Regions from separate parts of the Ekhidna sp. ABH4_415 genome, predicted to be linked through region 2. Evidence: riboswitches for the same ligand, from Rfam matches in the RefSeq annotation. Region 2 holds a riboswitch; each other region holds the start of a gene.
What was found. A riboswitch is a leader RNA that binds a small molecule or an ion and turns the genes downstream of it on or off. The one in region 2 is predicted to bind S-adenosylmethionine.
Positions count from the first base shown of each region.

Region 1: linked by a shared signal. The riboswitch ahead of ACXAH9_RS12370 (OsmC family protein) and the one ahead of ACXAH9_RS04410 (ArsR/SmtB family transcription factor) in region 2 are both predicted to bind S-adenosylmethionine.
Region 3: linked by a shared signal. The riboswitch ahead of ACXAH9_RS06695 (homocysteine S-methyltransferase family protein) and the one ahead of ACXAH9_RS04410 (ArsR/SmtB family transcription factor) in region 2 are both predicted to bind S-adenosylmethionine.

Region 1 is NZ_JBSWYW010000006.1:255,449-261,992, reverse strand. It holds gene ACXAH9_RS12385 (HTTM domain-containing protein) at 1-571, opposite strand, end outside; gene sucD (succinate--CoA ligase subunit alpha) at 931-1,803, shown strand; gene ACXAH9_RS12375 (MaoC family dehydratase) at 1,858-2,319, opposite strand; SAM riboswitch class I at 2,623-2,727, shown strand; gene ACXAH9_RS12370 (OsmC family protein) at 2,985-3,422, shown strand; gene ACXAH9_RS12365 (O-acetylhomoserine aminocarboxypropyltransferase/cysteine synthase family protein) at 3,435-4,760, shown strand; gene ACXAH9_RS12360 (homoserine O-acetyltransferase family protein) at 4,738-5,706, shown strand; gene ACXAH9_RS12355 (homoserine dehydrogenase) at 5,703-6,544, shown strand, end outside.
Region 2 is NZ_JBSWYW010000002.1:298,282-304,825, forward strand. It holds gene ACXAH9_RS04395 (ABC transporter ATP-binding protein) at 1-496, shown strand, start outside; gene ACXAH9_RS04400 (MlaD family protein) at 499-1,467, shown strand; gene ACXAH9_RS04405 (sll1863 family stress response protein) at 1,634-2,260, shown strand; SAM riboswitch class I at 2,453-2,564, shown strand; gene ACXAH9_RS04410 (ArsR/SmtB family transcription factor) at 2,705-3,019, shown strand; gene ACXAH9_RS04415 (SRPBCC family protein) at 3,027-3,509, shown strand; gene ACXAH9_RS04420 (hypothetical protein) at 3,764-3,913, shown strand; gene ACXAH9_RS04425 (hypothetical protein) at 3,910-4,188, shown strand; gene ACXAH9_RS04430 (hypothetical protein) at 4,202-4,825, shown strand; gene mraZ (division/cell wall cluster transcriptional repressor MraZ) at 5,872-6,315, shown strand; gene rsmH (16S rRNA (cytosine(1402)-N(4))-methyltransferase RsmH) at 6,407-6,544, shown strand, end outside.
Region 3 is NZ_JBSWYW010000003.1:301,354-307,897, forward strand. It holds gene ACXAH9_RS06675 (N-formylglutamate amidohydrolase) at 1-586, shown strand, start outside; gene ACXAH9_RS06680 (hypothetical protein) at 583-807, shown strand; gene ACXAH9_RS06685 (hypothetical protein) at 958-1,689, shown strand; gene ACXAH9_RS06690 (Ppx/GppA phosphatase family protein) at 1,909-2,814, opposite strand; SAM riboswitch class I at 2,874-2,986, shown strand; gene ACXAH9_RS06695 (homocysteine S-methyltransferase family protein) at 3,032-4,033, shown strand; gene metH (methionine synthase) at 4,030-6,544, shown strand, end outside.

The DNA.
Region 1 (6,544 bases), on a different contig from region 2:
CTTTGTACTGGAACCAAATCCCAATGGGCTTGGCCAAAGCCCAGTCTGCATGCATTTTATTGAAGCTTGCATAGAGGTACACAATAGCTACCTGAATAATGAAAAACCAATGACAAATTCTGGCACATGTCTTTTTAGAAATGGTTAGTCCCCATTTCACATCCAAAGAATAACTTTTATGAGCAGGTAGAAGGAACATCACCCATCCAAGCAACACCAATAAGTAATAGTGATTATTGTAATGGGACTTTTGCATGAGATAAACCATGGTCCACAATCCAGCAAAAACAAACGTAGTGGCCCGGTAGAAGAGTCCCATCATAATACTGAGGCCGGCCACCCCCATTACAATGAAGTAGTAGATCATCCCATCACCGCTCAATGGCTGTAGCCATTCAAAACCAATAACAGTAAAGGTGAAACTAGGCTCGATAAATGTTTCCTGAACCCATCCCGTGAAAATTGCTCCGAAACTTTCTGCAGCTGCCAGCATTCCAAAGACCATCCTAAACAGTACCAGCGGACTGTTGTCTACTTCAGTGCCAAAAAATGTTCGCGCAGAGGAAAGCATACTTAGTGTTTAGACTGTGAAAATAGAAAAAGGAGCCCGAAAGCTCCTTTAATTCTAAACCTAAGTAAATATGAAGAGGATTAATTACTTACTATTTATAACGATCGCATCTATCTGAAGTTTAGCGATTTAACGATCTTTAACTATTGGACAAGCTCACTCGTCGAAAGTTTAATCATCTAAATGATGCGATCACTTAAAATAAGTCGCGAAAAGTGTGCCAAAACCAACCGGAATCAGAAGAATATTTTTACACATTCTGAAAGAAAGACCATTTATCAAGATTTTATGAGCCGCAAATGGACGAAGTAATTGGCAGACAGATTTAATCGTATATTTTTGCGGAAAATCTAAAAGAAATGAGTGTTCTTGTAAATAAAGATTCCAAAATCATCGTACAGGGCTTCACTGGCTCTGAAGGTACTTTTCACGCCGGTCAAATGATCGAATATGGCTCCAACGTGGTAGGTGGCGTCACTCCGGGCAAAGGAGGCCAGACCCATCTGGAAAAGCCAGTATTTAATACCGTAAAGGAGGCTGTTGATAAAACCGGTGCTGATGTTACCATCATTTTTGTACCACCAGCATTTGCAGCTGATGCGATCATGGAAGCGGCTGATGCCGGCATTAAAGTGATTGTGACTATCACCGAGGGTATTCCTGTGAAAGACATGATGAATGCCAAGCCATATGCGAAATCAAGAGGTGCGGTACTTGTTGGGCCAAACTGTCCGGGAGTAATTACGCCGGAAGAAGCAAAAGTGGGTATCATGCCGGGCTTTGTCTTCAAGAAAGGAAAAGTAGGAATCGTATCGAAATCAGGAACATTGACCTACGAAGCAGCAGACCAGGTAGTAAAAGCCGGAATGGGTATTTCTACTGCTATCGGTATCGGAGGTGACCCAATCATCGGAACATCTACAAAAGAAGCTGTACAAATGCTGATGGAAGATCCGGAAACTGACGGAATCGTGATGATTGGTGAGATTGGTGGTTCATATGAAGCAGATGCAGCCCGATGGATCCAGGAAAACGGAAATAAAAAGCCTGTTGTTGGATTCATTGCAGGACAAACAGCTCCTCCGGGAAGAAGAATGGGTCACGCTGGAGCGATCATCGGAGGAAAAGATGATACGGCAGAAGCAAAGATGAGAATTATGGGCGAGTGCGGATTGCACGTGGTAGAGTCTCCGGCTGATATCGGAGCAGTGATGAAGAAAGCATTGTCATAATTGACAATTAAAATAAAAGAACTTAAAAGGCCTCAGAGAGGCCTTTTTTTATGTCTACTCAAAATGATATAAGAATATCATCGTAGCTGTAAAAGCTGGTTTCTTTTCTCCTTTAATTTCCAGCAAAGCTTCCACTTCTGCTTTGGAAATCCCTCTCAGGTTAGCGAGTGATTTTAGTGTTGCAGTAAGCTTAATTTCATCATTCACTTTCACCGCCTGACCAAACTTGAGCTTATCAATTCCATAATTCACCAACATCTTCACATTGTTGAACTCAGCAATTTGCTCCCACAAATAGGGCATCAGTGAGAGTGTCAAATAACCATGAGCAATGGTAGTGCCGAACGGACCGTCCTTCGCTCGCTCAGGATCCGTATGTATCCATTGGTGATCCAAGGTGGCATCCGCAAACTGATTGATCTGTTCCTGGGTGATTTGATGGTACTCAGACTCACCCATTACTTTTCCTAAATATTGCTCAAACTCCTCGTGATTATTGATGATAAGTTTACTCATGATTCTCTGTTAGGTCAAATTTTCATTTCAAAACCAAAGGTAGAACAGTATGTTAAGAAAAATTCATTTTGATTTTCAAATAAATTTTTCTCTTCAAACTTGAATCAGCAATACGACTAGTTATAAAATTTGTTAAGGATTGATTAACAACATGTTATAATCAACAAATTAATTCAATAAATATTTATTTCTCATAACGTTATATAATTCTTTTATCATCCCCCACTGAAATTTTCTCTGAATAAAATTTGGAGAAACCAAAAATCCTGCTCTACGTTTGCATCATCAAATCGATAAGGTATCGATTTATAAAGAAGCGCCGAGAGACAGGCTCCATGACGCGCTAGCAACCCTCCGAAAATCGGAAACGGTGCTAATTCCTGAACGATAAATTGATTGCTATGAACAAACAAAATCACATCGTTCCCAAGGTAACTGACAAGATGGTCAGACAGGGAAATTGCGTTTCCTCATCAATATTCCATTTCATCTGCATGTGTTGCTGTTATAGCAACAGGTAATTCACATTTGATCCATTAGGGTTTGCGATCATCTTAGGACTGAAGTGCGTCTTCGTCCGGAAAAATCCTTTCATAAGTCAACTTTTCAGTTACTTGTGAAAAATCCACACCTTCTCATTTTCATTAATCAAAGAATTACAAATCATGTCACAAGAAATAAAATTTTCCATCAGCTCTGTGAGTGAATCTCGAGCAAAAACACGTATTCAAGCCAGAGGTTTCGATCTCACTGTCGATGAACCAGAAGCCTTAGGCGGCACCAATGAAGCGCCAAATCCAGTAGAATATGTCCTTGCGGGATATGCAGGATGCATCAATGTGGTAGCTCACATCATTGCCGAAGAACTGGACTTTTTTCTCGAGAATCTTAAAATCAATATAGATGGATTTCTCAACCCAGGACGACTGTTCGGAAAGTCTCTTGAGGAAAGGGCAGGCTACAAGCAAATCGATGTTCGACTGGAGACCACCTCACAGATAGACCCAGAACTTAAAAAGCAATGGCTCAAAGAAATCTCTCATAGATGTCCCGTCAACGATAATCTGTCTAACCCTACACCCATTTCATTTTCAATTAACTAAAACGAATATATCATGTCACAAGAATTAAAATACGAAACACTACAATTACATGCAGGTCAGGAAATCGATGAAACGACGAGATCCAGAGCAGTGCCTATTTATCAGACTTCCTCTTATACTTTCAAGGATTCTGAGCATGGGGCGAACCTGTTTGCTTTGAAGGAATTTGGAAACATCTATACGCGGATCATGAATCCAACCAATGATGTTTTCGAAAAGCGTATTGCCGCTTTGGAAGGTGGGGTAGCTGCACTGGCAGTGGGTTCCGGTCAGGCGGCTCAGTTCATCGCGTTGAACAACATCCTTCAGGCAGGAGATAATTTCATTTCCACTTCCTTTCTCTATGGCGGAACCTACAATCAGTTTAAGGTTGCGTTTAAGCGACTGGGAATTGAAACACGATTTGCAAAGACAGATAAAGCCTCTTATTTTGAACGACTGATCGATCAAAATACGAAGGCCATTTATCTGGAAACGATCGGAAATCCGGGATTCAATATTCCTGATTTTGAGGCCATAGCTGAAGTTGCAAAAGATCATGATATCCCACTCGTTGTTGATAATACTTTTGGTGCTGCCGGGTATCTCTTCAGACCATTGGAGCACGGAGCTTCCGTGGTAACCGCCTCCGCAACCAAATGGATTGGCGGTCATGGCACCTCCATCGGAGGAGTGATCATCGATGGTGGAAGCTACAACTGGGGCAATGGGAAATATCCCCAATTCACTGAGCCATCAGAGGGATACCATGGATTAAAATTTTGGGAAGTTTTTGGTGAAGGAAACCCTCTGGGCTTACCAAACATTGCGTTTGCAATCAGAGCCCGGGTAGAAGGTCTCCGGGATTTCGGACCTGCTTTGAGCCCCTTCAATTCCTTTCTATTGCTGCAAGGATTAGAAACACTTTCATTGCGCGTGCAACGAACGGTAGACAATGCTTTGGAACTAGCTACCTGGCTGGAACAGCACCCACTGGTGGAAAAGGTCAACTATCCTGGGCTAACTTCCAGTCCGTACCATGAGCTCGCCAAAAAATATCTAACAAATGGATTTGGTGGGGTATTCTCATTCCAACTCAAGGGAGAGAAAGAGGAAACTACTCAATTCGTTGATAACCTGAATTTAGTAAGTCATCTAGCGAATGTAGGAGACGCAAAAACACTCATCATTCAACCATCTGCTACCACTCATCAGCAACTATCAGAAGAAGAGCAAAAAGATGCTGGTGTTTTCCCTAACCTGTTGAGAGTCTCCGTAGGAATTGAGCACATCGATGATATCAAATCCGATTTTGAACAAGCATTTGAAAAAGTCTATGCAAACGCTGCTAACGTCTAAGTCATTTGGTTTTAAGGTTGAGGAACCTTTGGTCCTGGAGTGTGGAGAAACGCTCCGGGATCTTAGGATCCAATACACCACGTGGGGGGATTTGAGTGCGGATAAATCCAATGTGGTCTGGATCTTTCATGCCCTCACCGCAAATAGTGACCCTTCCGAATGGTGGGAAAATTTCTTTCCTGAGGATAGTCCAATCAATCCAGCAAAAGACTTTATTGTGTGTGCTAACGTGCTTGGGTCATGCTATGGCAGCACAGAACCAAAAGGATTTGATTTTCCATTGATCACTATTCGGGATATCGTGGAAGCACACAAACGTTTAAAAGATCATCTTGGAATAGAGAAAATCAGCCTGGGCATAGGTGGATCATTGGGTGGTCAGCAATTACTGGAGTGGGCGGTACAAGAGCCGGATCTTTTTGAAGTAATTGTGCCAATAGCAACTAATGCCAAACACTCGGCATGGGGCATTGCATTCAATGAAGCCCAACGAATGGCCTTACAAGTTGATCCAATTAATGGATTGGAAACAGCAAGAGCAATTGCCATGCTTTCCTATCGACATTACGATACGTATGAGGTGACACAGACTGATCAAGATGGAAGAAAGGATGATTTTTCTGCTTCCTCCTATCAGCGATATCAAGGAGAAAAGCTAAGCAAACGATTCAGTCCGTACAGCTATTATTTCTTATCCAAAGCAATGGATAGCCATGACGTAGGACGACATTTCGGAGGGGTAGAAAAAGCACTCAATCGAATTCAATGCAGAACAATTACCATCGGATTGGATACTGATATTTTGTTCCCGATTCATGAGCAGGAATTTTTGACTCAACATATATCAAACAGCTCGGTGCATTTGATATCTAGCCTTTACGGTCACGATGGATTTTTAATAGAGACGGAACAGATTAATGACATTTTACAAAAGGTATTACAATGAAGTCAGCCCGAAAAATAGGTCTATTTGGCTTTGGCACAGTCGGAAAGGGATTTTACGAGAATCTAAAGAAACAACCGCATTTGCCTGTGAGCATAGAAAAGGTTTGCGTGAAGCGATTGGATTTGCCAAGAATCGGTCACGAGCTTTATTTCACAGATAATCCGGATGAGCTGCTCTCTGATCCTGAACTTGACATCATTATTGAGTTGATCGATGATGCAGAGGCAGCTAAAATTTACATTGAACAAGCCTTATTAGCTGGCAAAGATGCAATTAGTGCGAACAAAAAAATGATTGGCGAATCACTTCAAGAGGTAGCCAGATGGCACAATATCCACCCGTCGGCTTTTTTATATGAAGCAGCAGTCGGTGGTGGCATACCTATCGTCCATTCTATTGATGGCTTTTTGCATGATCAGGAGGTGACAGCCATTCGAGGTATTCTTAATGGATCTTCCAATTACATTTTGACTCAGATGCAACTAAATAATTGGACGTTTGAAAAAGCCCTTTCAGATGCTCAATGGAAGGGATTTGCTGAGCGAAATCCTGTTTTAGATGTGAGTGGAATTGATGCCTCTTATAAACTATCTATCCTAGGTTATCATGCTTTTGGTGATCTCCCTTCAATGAAAAGTTTTGAGATTGAAAGCATCGAAAGCGTCACCAAAGAGAACATTAAAAAAGCTAAATCAAAGGGAAGAAAAATAAAATCAGTCGCTACCCTTAAAAAAACAGGTCATGAGATCATTTGCTCAGTAAAACCAGAAACAATAGGCCCAAATGATGAACTCTACTCGGTCGATTTTGAGAATAATGCAGTCAGTGTTGAAACACT
Region 2 (6,544 bases):
GGTGAGAAGCAAGATTGGGTTTCTTTTCCAAAGCAATGCATTGTATGATTCGCTGACTGTGAGAGAAAACCTTGAATTTCCGATGAGACGGTTGAGAATAAAAAAAACCAAAGAGCAGGTTGATCAGATGGTACAAGAAGCCCTGGAGAGTGTCGGATTGCCCAATGTGCAGGAACTCATGCCGGCATCACTATCGGGAGGCATGAAAAAGAGAATAGGTGTTGCGCGCACACTAATTCTGCAGCCTGATATCATATTGTATGATGAACCGACCTCCGGCTTAGATCCCATTACAAGCAGGGAAATAGCCAATTTGATGAACGATGTGCATCGAAAGTACAAAACGTCTTCCATAATCATTTCGCACGACATGAGCTGCATTAAGCGTACTGCTCAGCGAATTGTTTTGTTAAATGATGGAATTGATTACCTGCATGGAAACTATGAGAAATTGAAAAACTCAACAGATGAAATAGTAAATTCATTCTTTTTATAGACATGGAACAAAATTTTAAAAATATTAGACTTGGTGTATTTGTGATTATCGGGACCTTGTTCCTTGTAATGGCTTTATATTTCATTGGGAACAATCAGAATCTGTTTGGTTCCAATTTTACCGTTCATGCAGTTTTTAAAAATGTGAGCGGACTTCAAAAGGGGAACAACGTTCGCTTTTCAGGGATCAATGTTGGAACGGTTCGGGACATAGAAATGATCAATGACACTTCCGTATTGGTGAGTTTCATTCTAAAAGAAGAAATGAACCAATTTATACGACGAGATGCCATTGCATCATTAGGGACGGATGGACTTCTGGGCAACCGAATAATAAATATTATTCCCGATGAAGGAAGTGATCGGCTTATAAATGATGGTGATACTTTGAAGGTATATCATGGAATTGATGAGGATGAAATGTTCAGCCTGCTGGAGCGAACGAACTACAATGTAGCTGTAATTACGAATAATCTGGTAGATATTTTGAAGGACGTTAAGGATGGGAAAGGGACAGTGGGTCGTCTGATTTCTGATTCCACGCTGGCTAATGACATCAATGAAACCATTAGTAATCTCAATGCATCAAGTAAGCGAGCCGTTGAAATACTAGATGAGCTGGATAAGAATATTGCTAATGTGAGCGAAGGTAAGGGTACTGTAGGCATGCTCCTGAATGACACAACACTTGCAAACAACATAAACAGGATATTTGAGGAAATTCATGCAAGCACAAGCAATGTTGAGGAAATATCCCACGATATAAGGGAGTTGGTCACCAAAGTCCAGAGCGGATCAGGCCTGACCGGAAGTGTTATCAGCGATTCAACGATGGTCAATAGCCTGGAGGAAAGCCTGGAAAATATCAGACAAGGAACAGAATCATTCAACCAAAACATGGAAGCCATGAAGCATCACTTCCTGTTTAGAGGGTATTTCAAAAAGCTCGAGAAAGAAGAGAAAGAGGAATGACACTTTAAAATTCATAAAATTCAAACCGTATTGGGGAGGTGAATTATCAGCTATTTATGTGACAGAAGTCATTTGATTCAGACGTAACACAAGGTAGGTTTGATACTAGCTAAATGCGGATAAAACGCCGTAAATAATTGGTTTTGGGAGTCATAAAAATAGCAGCATGAAAACCGAACTCACACTTAAGGAAAAAGGGGCAAAGAAGCTTGATGAATGGAAGCAATTTGTCCATGAACTAAATGAGCAATTGCATCATGAAGTATCGGATGCAAAAGAGGAATTTGAACGGCAGAAGAAGAAACTTCGCGAATGGCTTGACTCCCTTGAGAATGACGTGGAACACGCCATTGACATTAGCAAAGAAAAGACAGCAGGCATCAAAGCTTCCATAGAGGAGTTGCGTGTGCAGGCTGCACTCGGACGTGCAGAAGCAGAAGAGCTCATGCATGACCAGCAGAAAAAACTTGTAAATGGTCTGCACGATCTGAAACATAAAATCCATACGCTCTACGATTCTTCAAAAGAAGATGCTCAAACCTTTAAAGAAAAGGTGGCGGATAAAGTAGATGATTTTCATACCCGCTTTGACTTGTTTCGTTTGCAATGGCATCTGGGCATGACAGAGGCACGGCAAGAGTGGCAGGAGAAGAAGAAAGAACTGTCGCATCGCTTGCATGAAGTAAATACTAAATTGGATCACCTGGAAGAAGAAGCAGCTGATAAGTGGACCGTTTTTTCATCTGAAATGTCTGAAGCATGGGATCATTTCAAGAAAGCATTTAAAGGCTAAACGGGTTGACTGTCATGACATTTCCTAATGGAAACATTTCTATTCGTGAGGTATGTTCCAAGAATTAAACCTGGTAATCAATAGTTATTTCCCTGAACAAAGGGGTTGTTATAATTATTAATCCAATGTGATGTTTTCATTGCTAAATCATCATAAATGAACTATTTCTAATCCGCACACGTACCTTTAGGTACATTATCGGGAAAGGTGAAGGGACTGGGCCCGATGCAGCCTTGGCAGCCCGATCGCCAGCGTGCGATGACTGGTGCCAACTCCCAGCCTGCAGCGACAGGACAGATAATGGACAGATGCCATCTTCATTGATGGTTTTTTTATGTCCTTACTTTTTCATTCACATTTTACATTACTGTTCTAAGGTTTATTGATAAAATATTGCGCAAGTAAATACTTGCATATAAATTAGCAAGCACTTACTTACGTATCGTGGAACAACGGAGAGATATTTTTCAGGCCATAGCAGATCCTACGCGTCGAGAGATTCTGTCTGCGCTTATTGAAGAGCCTAAGAACTTGAATGCGCTTGCAGAGCAGTTTTCAATCTCACGTCAGGGGGTTTCATTGCATGTAAAAGTGCTTGAGGAGTGTGATATGATCTCCATATCAAAGGAGGGAAGGGAACGGTATTGTCACATCAAGCCTGAGAAATTATTGGAGATTATAGAGTGGCTGGAACCGTTTAAACAGCTCTGGAGAGACCGGTTTGATCAATTGGATGACCTATTAAAAAACATTAAATAACACTACAATGAACAAAACTACATTCACCGAAGACCTGGAAAACAACCGGCTAATTGCTGTGCGAACGTTTAATGCCCCAGTCGAAAAAGTATGGAAAGCCTGGAGCGATCCGGAGCTCCTCTGCCAGTGGTGGGCGCCAAAACCGTATATCTGTAAGATTGATACCATGGATTTTAAGGTAGGAGGACATTGGATGTACAAAATGGTTGGGCCTGAGGGAGATGAGCATCGTGGACGCATGGATTTCCTGGAAATAGAGCCACGCAAGCGACTGGAGGGAGAAGACTATTTTGTGGATGAAGAAGGCAATGCATCAGCCGACATTCCACCCATGCAAATGTCAGTGAAATTTGATTCGGACGGCTCATCCACGACCGTGACAACCATTACCACCTTTGCTTCTGCGGAAGCCTTTAAGCAGATGGCAGAGATGGGCATGGCCGAAGGCTGGGAGCTGGCTTGCAATCAGTTGGAAGCACTATTGGATTGATTTGGAATTTCAAAGTGATTCCCTTGCCTCGAACAGTCTGTGACTGCTCCCAAAAGAACGCCACGACTAGTCGCTATTCCCCTACCTACCGCAGGCAGGCTTGCGAATGAGGTACGAATGAGACTTGGGAATATGACAGATTTCATGTGCTTGGCATCTGCCACAGTTATTCATTAAGTTTGAATTCCCCCTTTGAATCGGTTCGACGATTCGAGGGTGAGGGGGTTGATATCTTGCAAGACAACACTTAGTAAATGACCAGAAAGAATAAATACTACCTAGGCATAATTGCAGCTGCCATAACATTCATTATTGCTTCCCAAATCTTCAGTGACTGGGATCATTTCAAACGAGGGTTGGTGGGTGAGCCAGAGGTTGAAAAAGTTGAGGCTTTGAAGGAATGACCGGAGGAGCAGGCTTTACCAGAGACGGAATTGAAAGAGGGAGGACGAATCGATCCGCCCTAAAGAAGAAGTTGCCATTTCAGCGATTGAAAGAAAATCTGTTTGTAAAGCCAATTAAGAATAAGCTAGCTATTAAGAAGTCAACTCTGGAGGATCTTCATGCCATGAAAGCTGATCGCAGAAATGAAGAGAAATTGAGGCGAAGGTTCTTTCTGATTTTTATCCTTTCGATCCTGCTAATCATTTTTCTGTGGATTGGGAGTTGGATGATATAATTATTGCAAGCAAATGAAACTAGAAGGAAAAACCGCAGATGAAATCTTGAAAAACAAGTTGATAGATAGATCGTCTTGGCATTTCTTTCAAAGCAAATCATGGATTGACTATGCTTTGAGGAATTCAAATCCAAGTGCTATTCAGTATGCGTCTTTTGAGTTGCGGTATGGAATAGAGTACTTTCTTTTTGAACTACTAGTTATAACTAGAAACTTGACAGAGGAAGAATATAAAAAAGCACAGAATTCTCGAAAAGAAATGAAGAGATTGCTTAAGGATGCTAATCATCCATATGAAAAACTCAATCATTTCACTAAAGCAGCAATGAGAATCGATGGACATAACTTTCATCCATTTGAGCTATCATTAAATCAAATTTTTAATTCGTGGGCGAAAGCTTCAGACTACTTGCATGTTTTAGATTCTCACCAAAAGACATTTTTGTCAGATGATTGGATATCAAAATCAATCTCAACTTTAACAGAAGAAGTCGACAAGTTTTATGGAAAAACAAATATTGCTCTATTAAGAGTTGAAACAATGCCATCAAGTATTAGACAGGTTTGGGAGGATTACAAGAAAGGAAGAATTGATATTCATAGCGTTGATTCACGCCTAAGAATTCTGAAAAAATAAATGAACCAAATAGAATCAAGTAAGCTAATCCATTTCATAGCAAAAAACTTGTTTGGTTTTACCTATTGCCCTTGTTGATTTTTCTGATTGGTTCTTTAATAGTTGAGTCACCGCCTGAGCAAATAATAGTTATCTCGATATTTCTCGCCCTTTTTTATATGCTCCATGTTGTCTGGAAAAAGAAGGTTTTTAGGGTTCGAATGACGGAGGGACATATTGAAATAAAGAACAAGAATTGGGAGACTATTGATTGAGATGAAATAAGATAATTAAGTTTAGCCCCCCACAGGTCTTAGCGTCTCGCTGAGACCAATACTTCAGGAGTGTCATCAAATGTAGCCATGTGTTAGTTTTGATAGTATGGGTAGAAAATATACCATCCGCGATCAGGATAAATTTTACTTTGTAACGATTACAGTCATTCATTGGATGTATTTATTAGAATCCTGTGGAGGCAGGATTTGTGGATCAGCCTCTTGAATGGTTATACAGTAGCGCAAGAGATTATCGTGGCGAGAAAGGGTTGATTGATTTGATGCTTTTTGATTAGCGGTCTTAGCGAGACGCTAAGACCAGATTGTGTCCTCGTTTCTAACGAGGATTTCTACGCCTCGGTTCGTGTCCCCACGAACCGAATAACTTGTTTATGGTTTGACGAACTACTTTCATTAGTAGCGTTCAGGTCCATGACTCTGCACTTATATCATCGCTAATTGCACGTATTCCTCATCATTTTCTTTGTCCAATCCCAAAATTCTTAATTCACTAATTCACAATTCAACATTCCCCCACCATCTCCCACCAAACTCCCCAAATTCCAATCGTCAAGCCTCAAATTCCAAAAAAATCTTCAAATATGGTAGTCTAACCATCTTGTTTTCATAACTCACTCATTTACAGAACATTCATTTTCAGCTCAAAATCATTGATTTAAAAGCCAATTTTACCGTTTTTATACTTTTGTGTATGAAAGTGGGGGAAAGTGGTGTAAAATGTGAAAAGTTGATTACATTTGTCTCGGTGGTTTATATTTTTCAAGGCTCAGTATGACGTTTTTTACAAGCGAATATGAGTGTAAGTTGGATACTAAAGGGAGGTTGGTCTTGCCTGCAAAGATCAAGAACAACCTCCCGGAGGTCTCCACTGCAGAACTAATCATTCGGAAGGGATTCGAGCCGAACCTAATCCTGTACCCAATGGTGGAGTACAAAAAAATACACCACAAGATCTCTTCACTTAGTGAATTCGATCCGGAGCAGCGTAAGTTGAAACGGACATTTTTCAGGAGTATCGCACAGGTGGAGTTGGATAGCGCCAACCGCATCCTCATCCCCAAGCAGATGCTCGCTCATGCACAGATAGAAAAGGAGGCACTCCTCATCGGCACGGGCAACTATATAGAAATGTGGAACCCTGAAGTATTTGACAAGCATATGATTGATGATGCAAGTGAATACTCAGAGCTGGCACAGAAGTTTCTTGACGAATGAGTGTAGTTGAAGTTAGTCTTCGACAGGCTCAGACTGACACAGCGGGTTGTTACCCTGAGGTAGTTGAAGGGTACAGGAAAGGAGAAGAGGAATGAGTGAATACCACAACCCGGTGATGCTTCAGGAATGTCTGGAAGGATTAGACATAAAACCAGACGGAGTATACGTGGATGTGACCTTTGGAGGTGGCGGGCACAGCAAAGCGATACTCGACAAATTGACAACCGGC
Region 3 (6,544 bases), on a different contig from region 2:
AGCGTTTGCTCAGCAATTATCTGATGGTTTAAGAGTTAAATTATTTGAAACTCGCATCAGCCGACTGCTCGTAGACTGCAATCGAAGTGTCCATAACCCGCAGATATTTTCAGAGTTTGTAAAACCCCTAAGATCTGAGGAGAAAAACGTCATCCTGCAGAAGTACTATTACCGATATAGGAATTCGGTTGAGAGCTACATTCGTCAGCAGCTGATTAAGAAGCCGGTAATTCATATTTCCATGCATACCTTCACGCCTGTCTGGGAGGGAGTAGAAAGAAACATTGACGTTTCTCTTTTATTTGATGAGAATCGGAAGCTTGAGAATGATTTATGTATGAGTTGGTATGATAGAATACAAGAAGAATTGGTGGATTTTGATGTGTTTACGAATGTGCCTTATAAAGGGTCGGACGATGGATTCACTACCTATTTGCGTGAAAAATTCCCATCACAAGGCTATATAGGAGTAGAAATAGAAATCAACCAAAAATGGGCAGATACCCAACAAGGTAAAAAATTCGTTTCTGTATTACAGTCTACCCTAGAAAAGACGTTGGAAAATCAATTGGAAACGATCCAATGAAAATAGATAAAACGATATTAATTGATGAATGCCTTGAACTAATTGCACTACACAAGAACCAGCACTGTGAGCAAAAAGATGACGAATCCGATCTGCACTGGTATCAACGAATCCACGCATTATTGAACGATATAAAGGAAGAGCCCGATAGAAATTCTGCCAAGGACAGGTCGAGTGTATTGCTAAAAGCAATTAGTGAGTTGATCGCTGATGAGTCTTAAAATTTTCCTTGAAATAGTATGTGACCTTTTATTGGATTTGCGTCATATATCTGTGATTAGGTAGGTGAAAAATACCGGCAGCTTCGAAAGAAATTCCTCGTGTGTTGCCGGTTACTTCTTCCTATCAGTTTCAAAAAGAATAGACATACAATGAAATTAAAACTGATGGCTATTTCCTTGCTGGTGATAGCTGGGTGTAGCAAAGAAAAGGAGACTACTCAAACGGAGGAGTTTAGTAAGATTGATTCCCTACAGCAGGTAGTGGACGAACACCAATACGCGGTGGCTTTGTTGAATCAGGTGGGACTATACCTGGATTCGATTGATGCAAACAGAAAAATGATCACGTTGGATTTGGAAACTGGTCTGGATGAACAGGATTATATCCAGCGGATGAAAAGCCTGGATGAATACACCAGAAAAGCAGAGTGGACGATTGCCGAGCTGGAAAAAACCAGGAGTGCGTATGCTTCTCAAGTAAAAAGACTGAAAAAGCAAATCAGTGATCAGGAAAACCAGATCGCGGTTTTACAAATAAGTGTAGAGGAGTTTAAAACTAAAAATGCACAGTTGGCTGATGATCTGACGCTTACGAAAGAGCAATTAATTGAAACACAAGTAGCACTGGAGTTTAATGAAAACTCACTGATTGACTCAGAGGAGCGTGTATCTCAAATGGCTGAGAAATTAAGCTTGTCGGAAGCTGAGACAATGTATGCCAAGGGAGAAGGCCTTGAACTTATGGCAGAAAAAATTGAGTTTGCTCCAAAGAAGAGAAAACAAACGCTTGAGCAGTCTTTGGCTTATTACAAAAAAGCGATAGAGCTTGGGCATGTGCCCGCCAAAACCAGAGCGGAGAACGTTCAAAAACTCTTGAAATAACACCGATTGAAGTTGGACGATGAGTGGAAAAAGAGGAGGTATTAAAGCCTCCTTTTTTTGTGACCTTTTAAAGGTAGCACGTCTAATAGTAAAATAACATTATGCCAAGAGTAATACTTGTACTGGCTGCCATATTTTCCCTGGTGTTTTTCGGATTTTTGATTCATAGTGAAAAAAACAGGCAGGATGAATCAGAAGAAAGTGATGAAGTATGCTAGGTCAATTCCTAACAAAAACCTTATCGCTTTCAGGATGGTGGGTTTGGTAAAGATGGTAGTTGATACCATCTTTCAACCCTACATCTGGCACTATGATGCTCTTTGCTTTTGCTGCCTTCATCACGGCTATGTAGATATCTGAAGCAGGAATGATTACATCGGCCCGATCAGGATTCAGTTGTAGTTTATTGAGGCGATCATCCAACGATAAATTTTTTAACACATCCTGAGTTCTCATCAGTGTATTAAGTGACATTTTACGTGTCTTTTTCTCAAGATTAGAAAGTTCAAATAGCTTATTTATGTTACCACCAGTACCAACCGCGGTTATTTTTTCTCCTTTCTTAAAGGCGTGCTGAGCCACCCATTTTCGCATTTCTTCCCAAGCCTCCGGTGTATCTCTTCCTTCCAGCGTTCGTACTGAACCAATCTTAAAGGAGTGAGCAAATACTTTCTCATGCTTTTCATAGATGTTGAGCTCAGTACTACCACCCCCTACGTCAATATGAATGTAGTGACCATCGTCCAGCCCTTGCAGGATGACTTTGTTAATCATCTCTGCTTCTTGCTCTCCCGAGATGATCTCAATATCCAAATCTAGCTTCTCTTTGACTTTATCGACGATTTCTTTCCCGTTCTCTGACTCCCTCATTGCAGAGGTAGCACATCCGAAATATCCATCTATCTCATACAGGTCAATCAGGTTTTTGTATGCGTTCATCAGCTTAAAAAAGCGCTCCTCATTGTATTCACTGATTCGACCCTCGGAGAATACATCATGGCCTAATCGAAGAGGGAATCGCACATACTCCAGCTTCTTGAACGTGATCACCGTTTCATACTCAATCACCTTGGTAATTTGTAACCTTACCGCATTCGAACCGATATCTATCGCTGCTAACTTCATGTTTGCCTAAAGGTAATACGTGAATGTTTGCGAGGAATTATATTCTAATATATTTGCACTACTTATCAAGAAAGACCGAGGGACTGGGCCCGTTGACGTCTTAGCAACCTGACTATCAGTATGTGGTTTTCGGTGCTACTTCCCATCCCTAATGCACGGGAGCAGATGAGCGAATCCGATCGGAACTTTCTCTGGTAAGTAAACTTTAAACCGGAGAATGAATAAACTATTAGAACTTTTATATCAGAAAATCCTGGTGCTAGATGGAGCCATGGGTACCATGATTCAGCGTCACAAGCTGGAAGAAGAAGACTTTAGAAACGACGCACTAAAGGATCATTCCAAATCGCTGAAGGGCAACAATGACCTTCTTTCCATTACTCGACCAGAAATAATAAAAGATATTCACTCAGCATATTTTAATGCGGGCGCTGATATCGCTGAAACCAACACCTTTTCCGGGACTACCATCGCTCAGGCTGATTATGGGTTGGAAGATTTGGTATATGAATTGAATTATCAATCGGCGAAAATCGCCCGCGAAGCAGCGGATGAATTCACTGAAAGGGAACCCGACAAGCCTCGTTTTGTAGCAGGAGCGATGGGGCCAACCAATCGGACAGCTTCACTTTCTCCTGACGTAAATGATCCCGGATTTCGAGCGATCACGTTTGAAGAGCTGCGAATTGCATATAAGCAACAAGCAGAAGCATTGATAGCCGGGGGAGTGGATATGCTTTTAGTGGAGACTGTCTTTGATACCCTCAATGCTAAGGCAGCTCTTTATGCCATCGATGAAATCAAGGAAGAGCGGAAAATTGACATTCCGGTGATGGTCTCCGGCACGATAACGGACGCATCCGGGCGAACGCTTTCAGGTCAAACAACTGAAGCATTTCTTATTTCTATCCAACACATGGATTTGTTAAGTGTCGGATTGAATTGTGCATTGGGAGCAGCTCAATTACGCCCATACTTGAAGGTTTTAGCTGATAAAGCTGATTTTTTTGTAAGCGCGCACCCAAATGCTGGCTTGCCAAACGAATTTGGCCAATATGATGAAACACCGGAGATGATGGCCAATCAAATCAAAGAATTTCTAGAAGAAGGTCTTGTAAATATTATAGGCGGGTGCTGTGGAACTACACCGGAACATATAGCTGCGATTGCTGATTTGGCTGCAAATTATGAACCAAGAAGGAAGGAGGTACTTGTATGAGACCATTGATCCTCTCAGGTCTAGAACCATTGATTGTCACCGAACACACCAACTTTGTCAACGTCGGTGAGCGTACCAATGTGACCGGATCGAAACGATTTGCCAGGCTCATTTCCGAAGACAAGTACGATGAGGCGTTGGACGTAGCACTCGATCAGGTGCGTGGAGGTGCCCAAATCCTGGACGTGAATATGGATGAAGGGATGCTTGATGGGAAGAAGGCGATGATCAGGTTTTTAAATCTCATCGCTTCCGAACCAGAGATCGCACGCATTCCAATCATGATTGATTCTTCTAAATGGGAGATCATCGAAGCAGGGCTACAATGTATTCAAGGTAAGGGAGTTGTCAATTCCATCAGTATGAAAGGTGGAGAAGCTGAATTTATCGAGCAGGCAAAAAAAGTCAAACGATATGGTGCGGCCGTAGTAGTGATGGCGTTCGATGAACAAGGGCAAGCCGACAGCTATGAACGACGTATTGAGATTTGTGAAAGAAGCTATCGCATCCTTGTAGACCATGTGCATTTCCCTCCTCAGGATATCATTTTCGATCCTAATATTTTCCCTGTAGCAACCGGAATAGCCGAACATAATAATAATGCAGTCGACTTTTTCAGGGCCACCAAATGGATCAAAGAAAACCTCCCCGGAGCAAAAGTGAGTGGGGGAGTTAGTAATGTTTCGTTTTCATTCAGAGGCAATAATATCGTGCGTGAAGCGATGCATTCTGCTTTTCTGTATCATGGGATAAAGGCAGGCATGGATATGGGTATTGTCAATGCCGGAATGATTGAAGTATACGATGAAATACCTAAAGACTTGCTTGAGCATGTAGAAGATGTTTTGTTGAATCGGAGAGAAGATGCTACAGAAAGGTTGCTTGCATTTGCAGAGAATGTAAAAGGAGAAGGCAAAAAGAAAGTAGAAGACCTAAGCTGGAGAGAGGCATCTGTGGAAGATCGTTTGTCACATGCCCTGGTTAAGGGAATCATTGATTTTGTTGAGGAAGATACAGAGGAGGCTCGTCTGAAATATCAAAGCCCCTTGAAAGTGATTGAAGGTCCGCTAATGGATGGGATGAATATCGTGGGGGATTTATTCGGAAGCGGGAAAATGTTCTTGCCCCAGGTGGTAAAAAGTGCCAGGGTAATGAAGAAATCAGTCGCATACCTTACACCGTTTTTAGAAAAAGAGAAGGCGTCTGGAAACACCAAAGGGAAAATTCTATTAGCTACTGTTAAGGGAGATGTGCATGACATTGGAAAAAACATAGTTGGGGTTGTGATGGCATGCAACAACTTCGATATTGAAGATATGGGAGTGATGGTACCCGCAGATAAAATTTTGGATCGTGCAGAGGAAATTGGTGCAGATATCATTGGTTTGAGTGGACTGATTACACCATCATTGGATGAAATGGTATATGTGGCTGAAGAGATGAATCGGCGTAAGATGAAAACGCCACTGCTAATAGGTGGTGCCACAACCTCCAGAATTCATACTGCAGTAAAAATTGCCCCAAAGTATGATCAAACGGTTGTGCACGTGTTGGACGCCTCAAAAAGTGTTGGTGTTTCGACCAATTTATTAAGTGATAAATCTGATGAATACAGCAGGCTTATAAAATCAGAGTATAAGGATCTGGCTTCCGATCATGCCACCCGAACGGAGGCTAAGAATTACATTTCTTATAAGGAAGCTAAGAATAATGGCCTAGCAGTTGATTGGGATGATCACGCTCTGGCTAAACCAAATAAATCAGGAATCACCATCTTCGAAGATTATGATCTGTCAGAAATCCGAAAGTATATCGACTGGACGCCTTTCTTTTCTACCTGGATGCTTAAAGGGAAATATCCGGCCATTTTGGAAAATCCTACGGTAGGAGGCGAGGCAAAGAAGCTACTAAAAGATGCTGAAGAAATGCTTGACGAGATCATTTTGAATAAAACACTTCAGGCCAATGCTGTGGTCGGATTATTTGAAGTAGCAAGAGAGGGAGATGACGTGAAAGTTGTCGGAAGTGATCAATCTTTTCATTTCGTAAGACAGCAAGGGAAAAAAGCACCGAATATCCCTAACCTTTCACTAGCTGATTTTCTTAATCCTAAAGGAACCGATTTTATGGGTGGATTTGCTGTAACAGCAGGAATCGGTCTGGAGAAACTGATTGCAAAATACAAAGCTGAGCATGACGACTATAAGGAGATCATGGCCAAAGCCCTGGCTGATCGATTGGCTGAAGCTTTTGCGGAGTTGATACATGAAAAGGTAAGAAAAGAGCTTTGGGGATATGCGAATGATGAGAAGTGGTCAAATGATGATTTGATTAAAGAAAAATATCAGGGCATTCGTCCGGCACCCGGCTATCCAGCCTGCCCGGATCATACAGAAAAACAAACGCTGTTTCATCTGCTGGAAGTAGAGAAAAATACAGGCATCACACTTACAGAATCCTATGCGATGTATCCTGCAGCTGCAGTTAGTGGATTTTATTTTTCACATCCGG